Linked DNA regions of Cupriavidus metallidurans CH34. The protein of the gene in region 2 binds, or shares a complex with, the protein of the main gene of each other region. Links are inferred from orthologs where the notes say so. Each region holds a gene or a part of one and is shown on either strand. Other genes may lie near its edges.

What was found.
Region 1: the proteins of smc (region 2) and RMET_RS13920 are in contact, whole or in part, in a crystal structure (PDB 3ZGX), measured with the Bacillus subtilis proteins. The link is inferred for Cupriavidus metallidurans CH34 from one-to-one orthologs.

Annotation. Positions count from the first base shown.
Region 1 is NC_007973.1:3,017,382-3,023,481, forward strand. The notes cover bases 2,068-4,954. They hold RMET_RS13920 (segregation and condensation protein A), read left to right. Parts: upstream 2,068-3,001; coding sequence 3,002-3,907; downstream 3,908-4,954. Other genes in these bases: RMET_RS13910 (autotransporter assembly complex protein TamA), read right to left, coding at 2,068-2,630; RMET_RS13915 (DUF3460 family protein), read left to right, coding at 2,788-2,979; panC (pantoate--beta-alanine ligase), read left to right, coding at 4,069-4,911. Outside these bases: RMET_RS13905 (translocation/assembly module TamB domain-containing protein), read right to left, coding at 1-705; more of RMET_RS13910, read right to left, coding at 705-2,067; RMET_RS13930 (PepSY-associated TM helix domain-containing protein), read right to left, coding at 5,016-6,100. UniProt on the Bacillus subtilis protein: Participates in chromosomal partition during cell division. May act via the formation of a condensin-like complex containing Smc and ScpB that pull DNA away from mid-cell into both cell halves.
Region 2 is NC_007973.1:1,540,174-1,547,414, forward strand. What follows is about bases 1-4,028. They hold smc (chromosome segregation protein SMC), read left to right. Parts: upstream 1-312; coding sequence 313-3,828; downstream 3,829-4,028. Other genes in these bases: RMET_RS07190 (cell division protein ZipA C-terminal FtsZ-binding domain-containing protein), read left to right, coding at 3,830-4,028. Also shown: more of RMET_RS07190, read left to right, coding at 4,029-5,149; NAD-dependent DNA ligase LigA, read left to right, coding at 5,161-7,241. UniProt on the Bacillus subtilis protein: Required for chromosome condensation and partitioning.

The DNA.
Region 1 (6,100 bases), 1.5 Mb from region 2 along the record:
CGACTCATCCTGCCAGCGGCCCTCCGCCAACGCCTCGACGGTCAGCGCGAACGGCTTGCGGCCGGCGATCTGACCGTTCGCCTGCAACTTGCCGTACGGTGTGACCAGTCGATCGATCACGATGCGGTGACGCTGCCCGTCCGAATGCACCGCGCCCGACAAGCCCGACAGCACCAGCGGACTCGACGTAGCGGGCGGGCCCTGCAGCAGCGACAGTTCGCCCAGCGTGAGGGTGTCGATATCGATCGCGAGCGGCAACTCGAGCGTCGCCGGCATTTGCGCGGGCGGCGTGTTGGGTTCGGAAGCCGGCAGTCGGGCGTCGATCTTGCCCACGCGCAGCCATTCCACATGCAGCCGCATCGGCGACCATGTCATCTTCCATCTGCTGTCGATACGGTCAATCGCGACGCGCGTGTCGCCGCTGGCGTACACCACGTCATGCAGACGCAGCCCGCTCGCCACGGTGCCACCATCGAACTGCCCGGCCAGCATTCCAGCCGACAGCCGCGTGGCCAGCCCCCAGAGGTGGCGCGTACCGGTTTCGTTATGCAGCGCGAACGCGGCCGCGCCGATAACCGCGATCGCCAGGAACACCAGCAGGCCGACGATCCATGCCAGCACACGCCACACGCGGCGGCGAGGACGTAGTGGTCGCGGCGCATTCGGCGTCTCGCGCGGGACAGGGGGCATGTCCGGGATACTCATCAGAACGCCACTCCCAATGAGATATGCGGACGGAACTGCTTCTGCTGGATGCCGTAACCGACATCGAGCTGCACCGGGCCCACCGGGCTGCGCCAGCGCGCGCCCACGCCGACGCCGTTATAGATCGTGACACCCTTGATGCTGTTCGACGCTGTACCCGCGTCCCAGAACACGGCGAAACCCCAGTCCGGCTTGAACCAGTGCTGGTATTCGAGGCTGCCGGTGCCCAAGTAGCGCGCCGGCACCACGGCGGCGCCCTCGGGCGTGCCGATCGACTGGAAGCTGTAGCCGCGGATCGAGTCGGTACCACCGGCCCGGAACCGCAGCGACGCCGGCACCTGCGCCGGATCGGCCTTGGTCAGATCCGCGCCGAGTTCCAGGCGGGCCACGAACAGGTCGCGGTTGCCCACGGGCATGTACTGCCGGATACGGCCATAGAGACGCAGGAACGTGGCATCGCTCAGGAAGCCCTTGCCCGCCACGCCGATCTGCGTGCTGATCACGTTGCCCCGGCGCGGAAACACGGGGTTGTCCACATCGCGGCGCGTCCAGGCGAACGCCGGCACCAGTGCCTTGGAGATCTGCGCCGGTTCCCCGAACGGCAACAGGTTGTCGTAGTAGAAATCCAGCGAGAACGTGGTGTCGTACTTGTCGCGCGAGCGCGAGCGCTTCAGACCCGCGCGCCAGCTCGTCAGATCGGTGCTTTCGACGTCGATCGTGCGTTCGTAGCTGCCGTAGATACTGTTGCGGAAGGTACGCGTGTCGGGCGGCATCGCCGTTTCCAGATAGGCGTACTGGCGCTTCTGTTCGATGCTGAGTTGGGAGTCAAATACCCACGCGCGATTGAACAGGTTGTAATAGGAGTACCGCCCGCTCACCTGCGCGCCAGTGTCAGTCGTGTAACCGACGCCGGTATTGAGGCGATGCAGCGGTTGCTCGCGCACCCGCACGCGCACCGGGGTCGTGATGGTATCGGGCTGCGTGGCCTTGGTGGTCTTGGTGGTCGTCGTCGCGCCATCGGCCTCGGTCGCGGCATCGGAGGCTGTCCCTGCTTCGCCCTTGGCCTCGGCCACGGCATCGGCCGGCTCCACCAGGTCGACCTGCACGTTCGAGAAATAAGGCTGGTTCTGGACCGCGCGCTGCAGTTCGAGCAGCCGCTCCACGCGATATGGCTCACCAACGTTCAGCGGGTTCACGTTGCGGACGATCTGCTCCGGATAGCGGCGTGTGCCCTCGACCACCAGCGGACCGAGGATATAGGCAGGCCCGCTCTCATACCGGGCGGACAGATCGGCGGCCTGTTCGTCGGGTTCGACCCGCGCGCGCGACGCGGCCAGCTTCGCACCATAGTAGCTGCGGCTCTGCAGCGTCACGAGCGCGTCTTCCTTGGCCTTGTCCCAGGTGGACTGCCGGAACGGTTCGCCAACGGGCAATCCCCACTTGGCGCGCATCTGCTCCACCTGCTCAGGCGACTGCGTGGCGGCCGGGCCGGTCACCTGCACATCCACGGCGCGGATCAGCGTGCGCGCGCCGGGATCGACCGAAATGTGGACCACCCGTTTGTCGCCCTCACCTTCCACGGTGGCCTTGGTCACCGGATCGAACCAGCCCTCGGTGGACGCGAACTGACGCACCTGGTCGTCCACGGTCTCCACCATGTACTGGAACTGGTCGTCGGAAATGTCGGTGCGATCGGTGTAGCGGGCCAGATCGAGGTGTTCCTGCAGGATGCCCTTGAGCGCATCCGGCGCGTCGATCTCCACCTTGTAGGCCGCCTTGGCGGCATGGCCGAGGGGCGCGTGCAGGGCCAGCAGGAACGTCAGGACGAGCCCGGCCAGACGCGCAACCCGCCCGGCACTCCGGTGGCTAGTCGGCGTCCTGCCAGCAGCGACCATTCCGGCCAGGTGGCCCAAGTCAATCCTCATCCTGTCGGTGTCTACCCGCAAAGTCGCTATTTGACCACACCGCCGCAAGAGCCACGTCAGTCCGACACCAAATTTCAAAATTCTTTTAGCGGCCTCCAATACGGTAAAATCCAGCCCCAACATCCCCAACGCCGCCCAGAGGGCACAAGGTTTCACCATGGCCATGTACGAATCGGATATCACCCAGTTCCTGAAGACGCTCAAGCAGGAGCGCCCGTCCCTGGACGCTGAACAGCGCGAAGGCCGTGCCCTGCTGTGGGACAAGGCCCCGATCGATCTGGAGGAGCGCGCTCGCGCCGACGCGTCGCGCGTGGCCCAGAAGCCGTACGTGTACGCCTCCGAGAACTGATCTCCCCGCCGGGACGCCCCCGATGCACCCAAGCGATCCGCAGGAACAGGCCGCGCAGGAAAAGCTGAGCCTGCCGGTCGAACTGCCCAGCGTAGCTGGTGCCGGTTCCGCCACCAGCGCCGCCGACATGGTCGACGGCCTGGCGTTCGCGCGCCTGTATGGCGAGCCGCTGTTCAAGCTGCCGCAGGACCTGTACATCCCGCCAGACGCGCTCGAGGTGTTCCTGGAGGCCTTCGAAGGCCCGCTGGACCTGCTGCTGTACCTGATCCGCAAGCAGAACTTCAACGTGCTGGACATCCCGATGGCCCAGGTGACGCGTCAGTATCTCTCGTACATCGAGCAGATCCGCAAGCGCAACCTGGAACTGGCCGCCGAATACCTGCTGATGGCGGCGATGCTCATCGAGATCAAGTCCCGCATGCTGCTGCCGGTGAAGAAGGCCGACAGCGACGAGGAAGCCGAGGATCCGCGTGCGGAACTGGTGCGGCGTCTGCTGGAATACGAGCAGATGAAGCTGGCCGCCCAGCGCCTGGACACGGTGCCGCAGCTCGGCCGCGACTTCCTGCGCTCGCAGGTATTCATCGAGCAAAGCCTGGCGCCCCGCTTCCCCGACGTGGAAACGCTGGACCTGCAGTCCGCCTGGGCCGACGTGCTCAGACGCGCCAAGCTGAACCAGCACCACAAGATCTCGCGCGAGGAACTGTCCGTGCGCGAGCACATGAGCCAGATCCTGCGCCGGCTGCAGCACGCGCGCTTCATGGAATTCAGCGAACTGTTCGAAGATGCGATCCGGTCCGGCAAGGGGGTGCCCGTGGTAGTGGTGAACTTCATCGCCATGCTCGAGCTCTCGCGCGAATCGCTGGTCGAGATCACGCAGGCCGAGCCGTTCGCGCCAATCTATGTGCGATTGGCGTACACGCCCGCGTAGACTTACCCGGATATCGGACAATACGAAGGGCGTCGCGCGGCCTGAAGCCGCGATGATGCTCTACAATCCGCCGACAGCCCGGCCGACGTCTGCCATGAGAGCCAGGCACGGGTGAAGTCCGACTTCGGGACGCTCCCCTACCACGACCGCACACGACATTCATGAAAGTCATCTCCTCCATCCAGGCGCTGCGGGACCAGTTGCGCGGACAGAACCGCGTCGCTTTCGTCCCGACCATGGGTAACCTGCACGAAGGCCACCTGTCGCTGATGCGGCTGGCCCGCCAGCATGGAGACCCCGTGGTGGCGTCGATCTTCGTCAACCGCCTGCAGTTCGGCCCGAACGAGGACTTCGACAAATACCCGCGCACGCTGCAGGACGACATCGAGAAGCTGCAGAGCGAAGGCGTCTACGTACTGTTCGCGCCGACCGAGTCGGACATGTATCCGGTGCCGCAGGAGTACCGCGTGGACCCGCCGCATGACCTGGGTGACATCCTCGAAGGTGAATTCCGCCCGGGCTTCTTCAAAGGCGTCTGCACGGTGGTGATGAAGCTGTTCTGCTGCGTGCAGCCGCGCGTGGCGGTGTTCGGCAAGAAGGACTACCAGCAGTTGATGATCGTGCGCCGCATGGCCAAGCAGTTCGCGCTGCCGGTGGACATCATTCCGGCCGAAACCATCCGAGCCGAGGATGGGCTGGCCCTCTCGTCGCGCAACCGCTACCTCGGCGAGACCGAGCGCGCCGAGGCGCCGGTGCTCTACAAGACGCTGCACGAAGTGCGTGACACCGTGCTGGGCGGCGATGGCGTGGACCTGCTGGCCGTCGAGGCCGACGCGCTGGCCCGCCTGCAGGCCCGTGGCTGGAAGCCCGACTATGTGTCGATTCGCAAACAGGACAACCTGCAGCCCCCGACCCGCGAGGAATTCGCGGCCGGCGCCCCGCTGGTGGTGCTGACGGCGGCCAAGCTCGGCGCTACCCGGTTGATCGACAACCTGGAGATCTGAGCGCGAATCTGAACGCAAGAGCGATCCGACCCCGCAACAAAAAAAGCCTGCGCACTTGCCGCAGGCTTTTTGCTTCTTGAACTGCTTCTTGAACGGCTGAACCCTCAGGCCCGCCGCAGCCGTTCGCGCTCCAGATGCCGGCGATGGCCGCTGCGGCGCTTCCACCAGATCAGCACGCCGGTCACCGCGAATGCCAGCGGCACCAGACCGAACACGGTGATGAACGCGCGCCCCCAAGAGCCAAACGCCTCGCCCGTGTGCAGCGGGAACAGCCAGTTGATGATGGTATCGCCAGACGCCGCGTTGCGTGGATCGCGCACGGCCAGCGGGCGGCCGGTGTAGGCGTCGAGCCAGAGCCGCGTGGCCCCGGTATCGGCACGTACCTCGCCTTCCTGGCGCAGGCGTACCTCATAGGCGTCGCCGGGCTTGCGCGGCAAGCTGATGCGCGTCACTGCCGCATCCGGGAACTGCTTCTGCGCCGCTGTCATCGCCTGAGCCGGCGTGATGGCATGCGTGCCCTCCGGGGCCGGATCCGAAACCGGCTTGATCTGCGGGCTCAGCGTCGCAACGCTGGCGATGATCGGCGTGACCCACTTCGGCAGGTTCAGGTACCAGCCGGAAAACGCGATGGTCGCCAGGATCGGCGCCACGAAGATCCCGCCCGCACGATGGCTCGTGTAGATGAACCGCGACCATGAGCCGCCGTGCGTGATGCGCACCGACTGCTTCAGCGAGCGCCACTTGAACTTGGGCCACCACAGCACCACGCCCAGCAGCACGCTGATGAACAGCATCATGCCGGTCACGCCGGTGATCGTCTTGCCCGTATCGCCGGACAGCAGGTAGCGGTGGAGATGGAAGACCGTAGGCATCAGTGCCTGCCGCGACAGCCCCGGCACGCCCCACAGTCGCTCGCCCTTTACGGCCAGCGTGATCGGGTCGATCATCACCTGGCGGAAGCGTCCGGGGCCGGCCTCGGGCCCCTTTATCGGGTAGTACGCTACGAACACGTCGTGCTCGTCGGTGGGCAACATCAGCAGGTTCGGCTTGCCGAAGTGAGGATCGGCCATCAGCTTCGCGGTCACGGACTCCACCGTGGCGGCCCCCACCGGGATGCGTGTGGCGGATACGGCCTGCAGCAGGTCCGGATTCAGCCACTTGTCGATCTCGTCACGCCATGAGATGGCGG
Region 2 (7,241 bases):
AGAAGTTTCCTGGCGGATCGGCCAGACTTTGACTGCGGCGCGTATTTGCCAAACAACGGCGTGCGCCTAGAAAATCCTTGCAGCAACGCTGGCAACTGACGGATATCTATAGGTTTTCGGCGCCGGGGGATAGCGACGTTACGACCCGCGCAACGGTAGATAAAGCGGCCGGCCGAGAGAATGGCGATGGTATGATTAGCGCCAATCTATCGGGCACCGGGGGCAGGATGCGGCGCAGGCGTCACGTCTGGGCGGCGGGCTCCGTATGGCCCGGCTTATCCAATTGCGTATCGCCCAAACCACACGACAACCGTGCGACTGTCCTCGATCAAGCTGGCGGGCTTCAAGTCCTTCGTCGATCCCACCAATTTTCAAGTGCCCGGCCAACTGGTCGGCATCGTAGGTCCCAACGGCTGCGGCAAATCCAACATCATCGACGCGGTACGCTGGGTGCTCGGCGAATCACGCGCCTCGGAGCTGCGTGGCGAGTCGATGCAGGACGTGATTTTCAACGGTTCCACGGCGCGCAAGCCGGCCGGTCGCGCCAGCGTCGAGCTGGTGTTCGACAACGCCGAAGGCCGCGCGGCCGGACAGTGGAGCCAGTACGCCGAAGTCGCGGTCAAGCGCGTGCTGACGCGTGACGGCACGTCCTCCTATTACATCAACAACCAGCCGGTGCGCCGCAAGGACATCCAGGACATCTTCCTGGGTACCGGCTTGGGTCCGCGCGCCTACGCCATCATCGGGCAGGGCATGATCTCGCGGATCATCGAGGCGAAGCCCGATGACATGCGGATCTTCCTCGAAGAAGCCGCCGGTGTTTCCAAGTACAAGGAACGCCGCCGCGAGACCGAGAACCGGCTGGGCGACACGCGCGAAAACCTGACCCGCGTGGAAGACATCCTGCGCGAACTCGGCAATAACCTCGATAAGCTCGAGGGCCAGGCCGAAGTGGCGCAGCGTTTCCGCCAACTGCAGGCGGAAGGCGAAGAGAAGCAGCATCTGTTGTGGCTCTTGCGCAAGCGCGAGGCCCAGGCAGAACAGGAGCGTCACGCACGCGCGATCGACCAGGCGCAGATCGACCTGGAAGCCCAGACCGCGCAATTGCGCCATGTCGAGGCCGAACTGGAAACGATGCGCGCGGCGCACTATGCGGCCTCGGACGGCATGCATGCGGCACAGGGCTCGCTGTATGAAGCCAACACCGAGGTCAGCAAGCTCGAGGCCGAGATCCGCTACGTCGTTGAATCGCGCAACCGTCTGCAGGCCCAGATCGCCGCGCTGACCACTCAACGCGAGCAATGGCAGGGCAAATCCGATCAGGCGAATGACGAACTGGCGCAGGCCGAGGAAAACCTGGCGCTGGCCGAGGCACGCACGATCGAATCGCAGGAAACCGTCGCCCAGAAGAGCGACGAACTGCCGACGCTGGAAGCCCAATGGCGCGATGCCCAGCAGATGCTCAACGAGCAGCGCGCCGGCATCATGCAGGCCGAGCAGGCACTGAAGCTCGAAGCCGCGCATCAGCGCAACGCCAACCAGATGCTCCAGCAACTCGAGCAGCGCAAGGAGCGACTGCAGGGCGAGGAAAAGGGCCTGGATCGTCCGGACGAAGTCCGTCTGGAAGAACTGCGCATGGATCTGACCGAGCAGGAAGCGCTGCTCGAGGAAGCGCAGGCCGTGCTGATGGACAGCGAGGAGGCGGTTCCCCGCCTGGACGGCGAACGCCGTGCCGCGCAGGAGCGCGTGCAGAGCGAGGCCGCGGCGATCGCTTCGCTGGAAGCCCGTCTGTCCGCGCTGCGACAGTTGCAGGAGAACGTGCAGACCGACGGCAAGGTGCAGCCGTGGCTGGAGCGCCATGGGCTAGCCGAGCTTCCGCGTCTCTGGAAGAAGGTACATATCGAGCCGGGTTGGGAAAACGCGCTCGAATCGGTGTTGCGTGAGAAGCTGGCCGCGCTGGAAGTGTCGAACCTCGATTGGGTCAAGGCATTCCTTTCGGACGCGCCGCCCGCCAAGCTGGCGTTCTACTCGCCGCCGCCTGCCGCGCGTCCCGTAGAGGCCCCGGCCGGGCTGCGTCCGCTGATGTCGCTGCTGCAGATCACCGAGCCCGGCATTCGTGCCGTGATGCAGGACTGGCTGGCCGATATCTATACCGCCACGGACATGACGCAGGCGCTGGCCGCGCGCGGCACCCTGCCCGAGGGCGCGCAGTTCGTGGTGGCCGAAGGCCATCTGGTCGGCCGCAATGCGATTCAGATCTATGCCGCCGACTCCGAACAGGCTGGGATGCTGGCCCGCGAGCAGGAGATCGAGAATCTGCAGAAGCAGGCCCGTGCCCAGATGCTGTTGTCGGACGAAGCCAGGACGCAGTCGGTGCGTGCCGAGTCGGCGTACACGCACGCCAGCGCGGTGCTGATTGACACGCGGTCGCGTGCCGAACAGGCCACGCGCCGGGTGCACACGCTGCAGATGGACGTGCTCAAGCTCTCGCAGGCGATGGAGCGGTTCTCGGCGCGTAGCAACCAGATTCGCGAGGAACTGGCCGAGATCGATGCGCAGATCGACGAGCAACGCGCGATCCGCGCCGAATCGGAAGCCAGCTTCGAGCAGCACGACGCCCAACTGGCCGATATGCAGGCCTCGCATGAAGACCAGCAGATGGCCTTCGAGGGCATGGATGCGAAGCTGAGCGGGGCACGCCAGCAGTTGCGCGACCTGGAACGCGCCGCGCAGGAAGCGCTGTTCGCCGAACGCAATCTCGCCGGCCGCATCGACGAACTGCGCCGTAATATCCAGATGGCGGGCGATCAGAGCGAGCGCATCGCCGAGTCGCTCGAAAACGCGCGCGCCGAACTCGAAACGATCAACGAGCAGACCGCCAACACCGGCCTGCAGGAAGCGCTGGAAGTGCGCGCCGAGAAGGAGCAGAAGCTGTCTGCCGCGCGTATCGAACTCGACGCGCTCTCGGCCCAGCTTCGCCAGTTCGATGAACAGCGCCTGGCCGCCGAACGCAGCCTGCAGCCGCTGCGCGACCGCATCACCGAATGCCAGCTCAAGGAGCAGGCCGCGCGCCTGAACCAGGATCAGTTCAAGGAGCAACTGGCCACGGCGGAAGTCGACGAAGCCGCGCTGGCCGAGAAGCTGACCGGCGACCTGAAGCCGTCCTATCTGCAGGGCGAGGTCACGCGCCTGAACAACGCCATCAACGCGCTGGGCCCGGTCAACATGGCCGCGCTCGATGAACTGACGGCGGCGCGTGAGCGAAAGACCTTCCTCGATGCGCAGACCGCCGACCTGACCGACGCCATCAACACCCTGGAGGACGCGATCGCCAAGATCGACCAGGAAACGCGGGCACTGCTGCAAGGCACTTTCGATCAGGTCAATCACCACTTCGGCGAACTGTTCCCGTCGCTGTTCGGTGGCGGCCAGGCACGCCTGATCATGACCGGAGAGGAAATCCTCGACGCCGGCGTGCAGGTGATGGCACAACCGCCGGGCAAGAAGAACTCGACGATTCACCTGCTGTCCGGCGGCGAGAAGGCGCTGACCGCGATCGCGCTGGTGTTCGCGATGTTCCAGCTCAACCCCGCGCCGTTCTGCTTGCTCGATGAGGTGGATGCGCCGTTGGACGATGCCAACACGGAGCGCTATGCCAACATGGTTGCGCGTATGTCCGACAAGACCCAGTTCGTATTTATTTCCCACAACAAGATTGCGATGGAGATGGCCCACCAGTTGATCGGCGTGACAATGCAGGAGCAGGGTGTATCGCGGATCGTGGCGGTGGACATGGATGCAGCCGTATCGATGGCGGAGGTCGCTTAAGATGGAACTGCAGAACGCATTGATCATCGCTGGTGTCGTATTGCTCCTGCTGCTGGTGGCCTATAACCGCTGGCAGATCTACAAGGCGCGCCGCGTACGGCCGCTAATGCCCGAGGACGACGTTCAGCCGATGCGGGAGCCGGTAGTGGGCAAGACCACCCATCCCGAGACGGCGGCCAAGCTCAAGGAGGCCACGCCGCCGGAACAAGTCTCGCGCCGCGAGCCGACGCTTGGTGGGAGCGGACAGCGTCCCGCCGAACACGACGAGGACAAGGACGTGGCCACGGTGGCGGCGGCAGCCCGCGCGGCAGCCAGCACCGCGGATGCCGACGAGGCGGTGGCCGACGAGGTTGCTGTAGCCGCCTCGCCAGCGGCGGCGCATGCCGCGGATGACGTGACGTCGGCCGAGGCCGATGAACAGGCGAAAGCCCCCGAGGTGCCTGCCAGCGCGCAGCCTGCCGAAGCCGAGTCCCTCAATGGCCAGCCCACGCCCGCGGTGATTGATCCGTTGATCGACTGCATCGTGCCGATGCATCTGGAGCGCAAAGCGTCGGGCGATCGCATTTTGCCGCTGACGGGCCGTCTGCGTCGCGCCGGTACCAAGCAGGTGCATATCGAGGGCCTGCGCGTCGAATCCAACGCGTGGGAAGCCGTGACCGCAGGTCACCAGTACGAAGACATCCAGGTGGCCGTGCAACTGGCGAATCGCAGTGGTCCGCTCAACGCGCTCGAATTCTCCGAGTTCGTCAACGCAGTGGAAGCCCTGTCCGAATCGCTCGATGCATCGGCGGACCTGCCGGACATGACCGAGACCGTCGGGAATGCGCGCGAACTCGACGCGTTTGCGGCGGGCGCGGACGTGCAGCTCGGTGTGAACGTGATCTCTGATGGCGCGCCGTGGTCGGCCGCCTATGTCCAGACGGTGGCGACGCAGGACGGGCTGGTGCTGTCGCGCGACGGCACACGCTTCATCCGCTATGAACCGGGCGCCGACGGCGTGCAGCGACCGCTGTTCACGCTGCAATTCGGCGATACCAACTTCCTGCGCGACGACCTGACGTTGAGCGCCGGCCGACAGATCACGCTGCTGCTCGACGTGCCGCAGGCATCGCAGGCGGCCAAGCCGTTCAAGACCGTGTGCGAGTACGGGTACAGCCTGGCCCAGCGCATGGGCGCGCAACTGGTCGACGACAATATGCGGCCGCTGACCGAGGCGTCGTTCGTGGCGATCTTCGGCCAACTCGAGAAGTTATACGAGAAGCTGGAATCGCGCGGAATGCCCGCCGGATCGCCTGTTGCCGTGCGCTTGTTCAGCCAGTAACGGAGCCAGTCATGACCGCCAAGAAACAAGGCGCGCAGGCTTCGGCCTCCGCGCCGTCCGGCGATTCCCCCGCCGAGCGCGCGCAATGGTTGCGCGAAGAACTGGAGCGCTACAGCTACCAGTATTACGTGCTCGATGCGCCGACGATTCCCGACGCCGACTACGATGCGCTGTTCATCGAGTTGCAGGCGCTGGAAGCCGAACATCCTGAGCTGCTGACACCCGATTCCCCCACGCAGCGCGTGGGTGGTGCGCCATTGTCGGCGTTCGACTCGGTGCGCCACCGCGTGCCGATGCTGTCGCTCAACAATGGCTTCGAGGACGAGGACGTCATCAACTTCGACCGGCGCTGCGCGCAGGGCCTCGGCCGTGCCACGGCCGCAGCACCCGCAGCATTCGCGACACCCGCCGCGCCGGCTGACGATCTGTTCAGCGCGGCCGATGCCGCCGAGGCAGCCGCAAACACCGCCGGGAATGCCGTCGAGTACGCCTGCGAGCTGAAGTTCGACGGGCTCGCGATGTCGCTGCGATACGAGAACGGAACGCTCGTGCAGGCCGCCACGCGCGGCGACGGCGAGACGGGCGAAGACGTGACCGCGAACGTGCGCACGATCAAGGCGATTCCGCTCAAGCTGCGCGGCACGGCCCCGTCCGTGCTGGAGGTGCGCGGAGAGGTGTTCATGTATCGCGCCGATTTCGACAAGCTCAACGCGCGCCAGGCCGAATCGGGCGAGAAGACATTCGTCAATCCGCGCAACGCGGCGGCGGGCAGCCTTCGCCAGCTTGATCCGCGTATCACGGCCAAGCGCCCGCTTTCGTTCTTTGCCTATGGCGTGGGCGAGATGGAAGGCTTCGACCGTCCGGGCACGCACAGCGCAATGCTTGACGGCTTTGCCAAGCTCGGTTTGCCTGTTTGCGACGAGCGACGTGTGGTCCGGGGCGCCCAGGGCCTGCTGTCATTCCATCGCGAGGTTGGCGAGCGTCGTGACCAGTTGCCGTACGACATCGACGGCGTGGTCTACAAAGTCAATGCGATTGCCGAACAGGAACAGCTCGGCTTTGTCTCGCGCGCGCCGCGTTTCGCGCTGGCGCACAAGTTTCCTGCACAGGAGATGACCACTACGGTCGAGGACATCGAGGTCCAGGTCGGGCGCACCGGTGCGATCACGCCGGTGGCGCGACTGGCGCCAGTGTTTGTTGGCGGGGTCACCGTGACCAATGCCACGCTGCACAACGAGGACGAGATCCGGCGCAAGGACGTGCATATCGGCGACACGGTGATCGTGCGCCGCGCGGGTGACGTGATTCCGGAGGTGGTTGCCGTGGTGCTGGAGCGCCGCCCGGCGGATGCCCGTGCGTTCGTGATGCCGACTGAATGCCCGGTCTGCGGATCGCACGTGGAAAGGCTCGAAGGCGAGGCGATTGCACGCTGCACGGGCGGGCTGATCTGCGCTGCGCAACGCAAGCAGGCGCTGCTGCATTTCGCGCAGCGTCGGGCAATGGATATCGAAGGGCTGGGCGACAAGGTGGTGGAGCAACTGGTCGACCTGGGCATCGTGCGCACGCCTGCCGATCTCTATAAGCTCGGCGTGGCGAAGCTCGCGGCGCTGGACCGGATGGCCGACAAGTCGGCATCGAACCTGGTGGCGGCGATCGAGCAGTCTCGCGAGACCACGATGAACCGCTTTATCTTCGCGCTCGGCATCCGTCATGTAGGAGAGGCCACCGCCAAGGATTTGGCCAAGCACTTCGGCAAGCTGGACAACCTGCTGGCCGCGGACGAGGCCGCCTTGCTCGAAGTCAACGACGTGGGCCCCGTGGTGGCTCAGTCGATCGCCAACTTCATTGCCGAACCGCACAATGTCGAAGTTATCGAACAGTTGCGGGCGGCGGGTGTGCACTGGGCCGAGACAGAGCCGACTGCGCGTGCGCCGCTGCCCCTGGCTGGCAAGACGTTCGTGCTGACCGGCACGCTGCCGACGATGTCCCGCGAGGACGCCAAGGAGAAGCTGGAAGCCGCTGGCGCCAAGGTGGCGGGTTCGGTGTCGAAGAAGACCGACTACGTAGTGGCCGGGGCCGAGGCGGGCAGCAA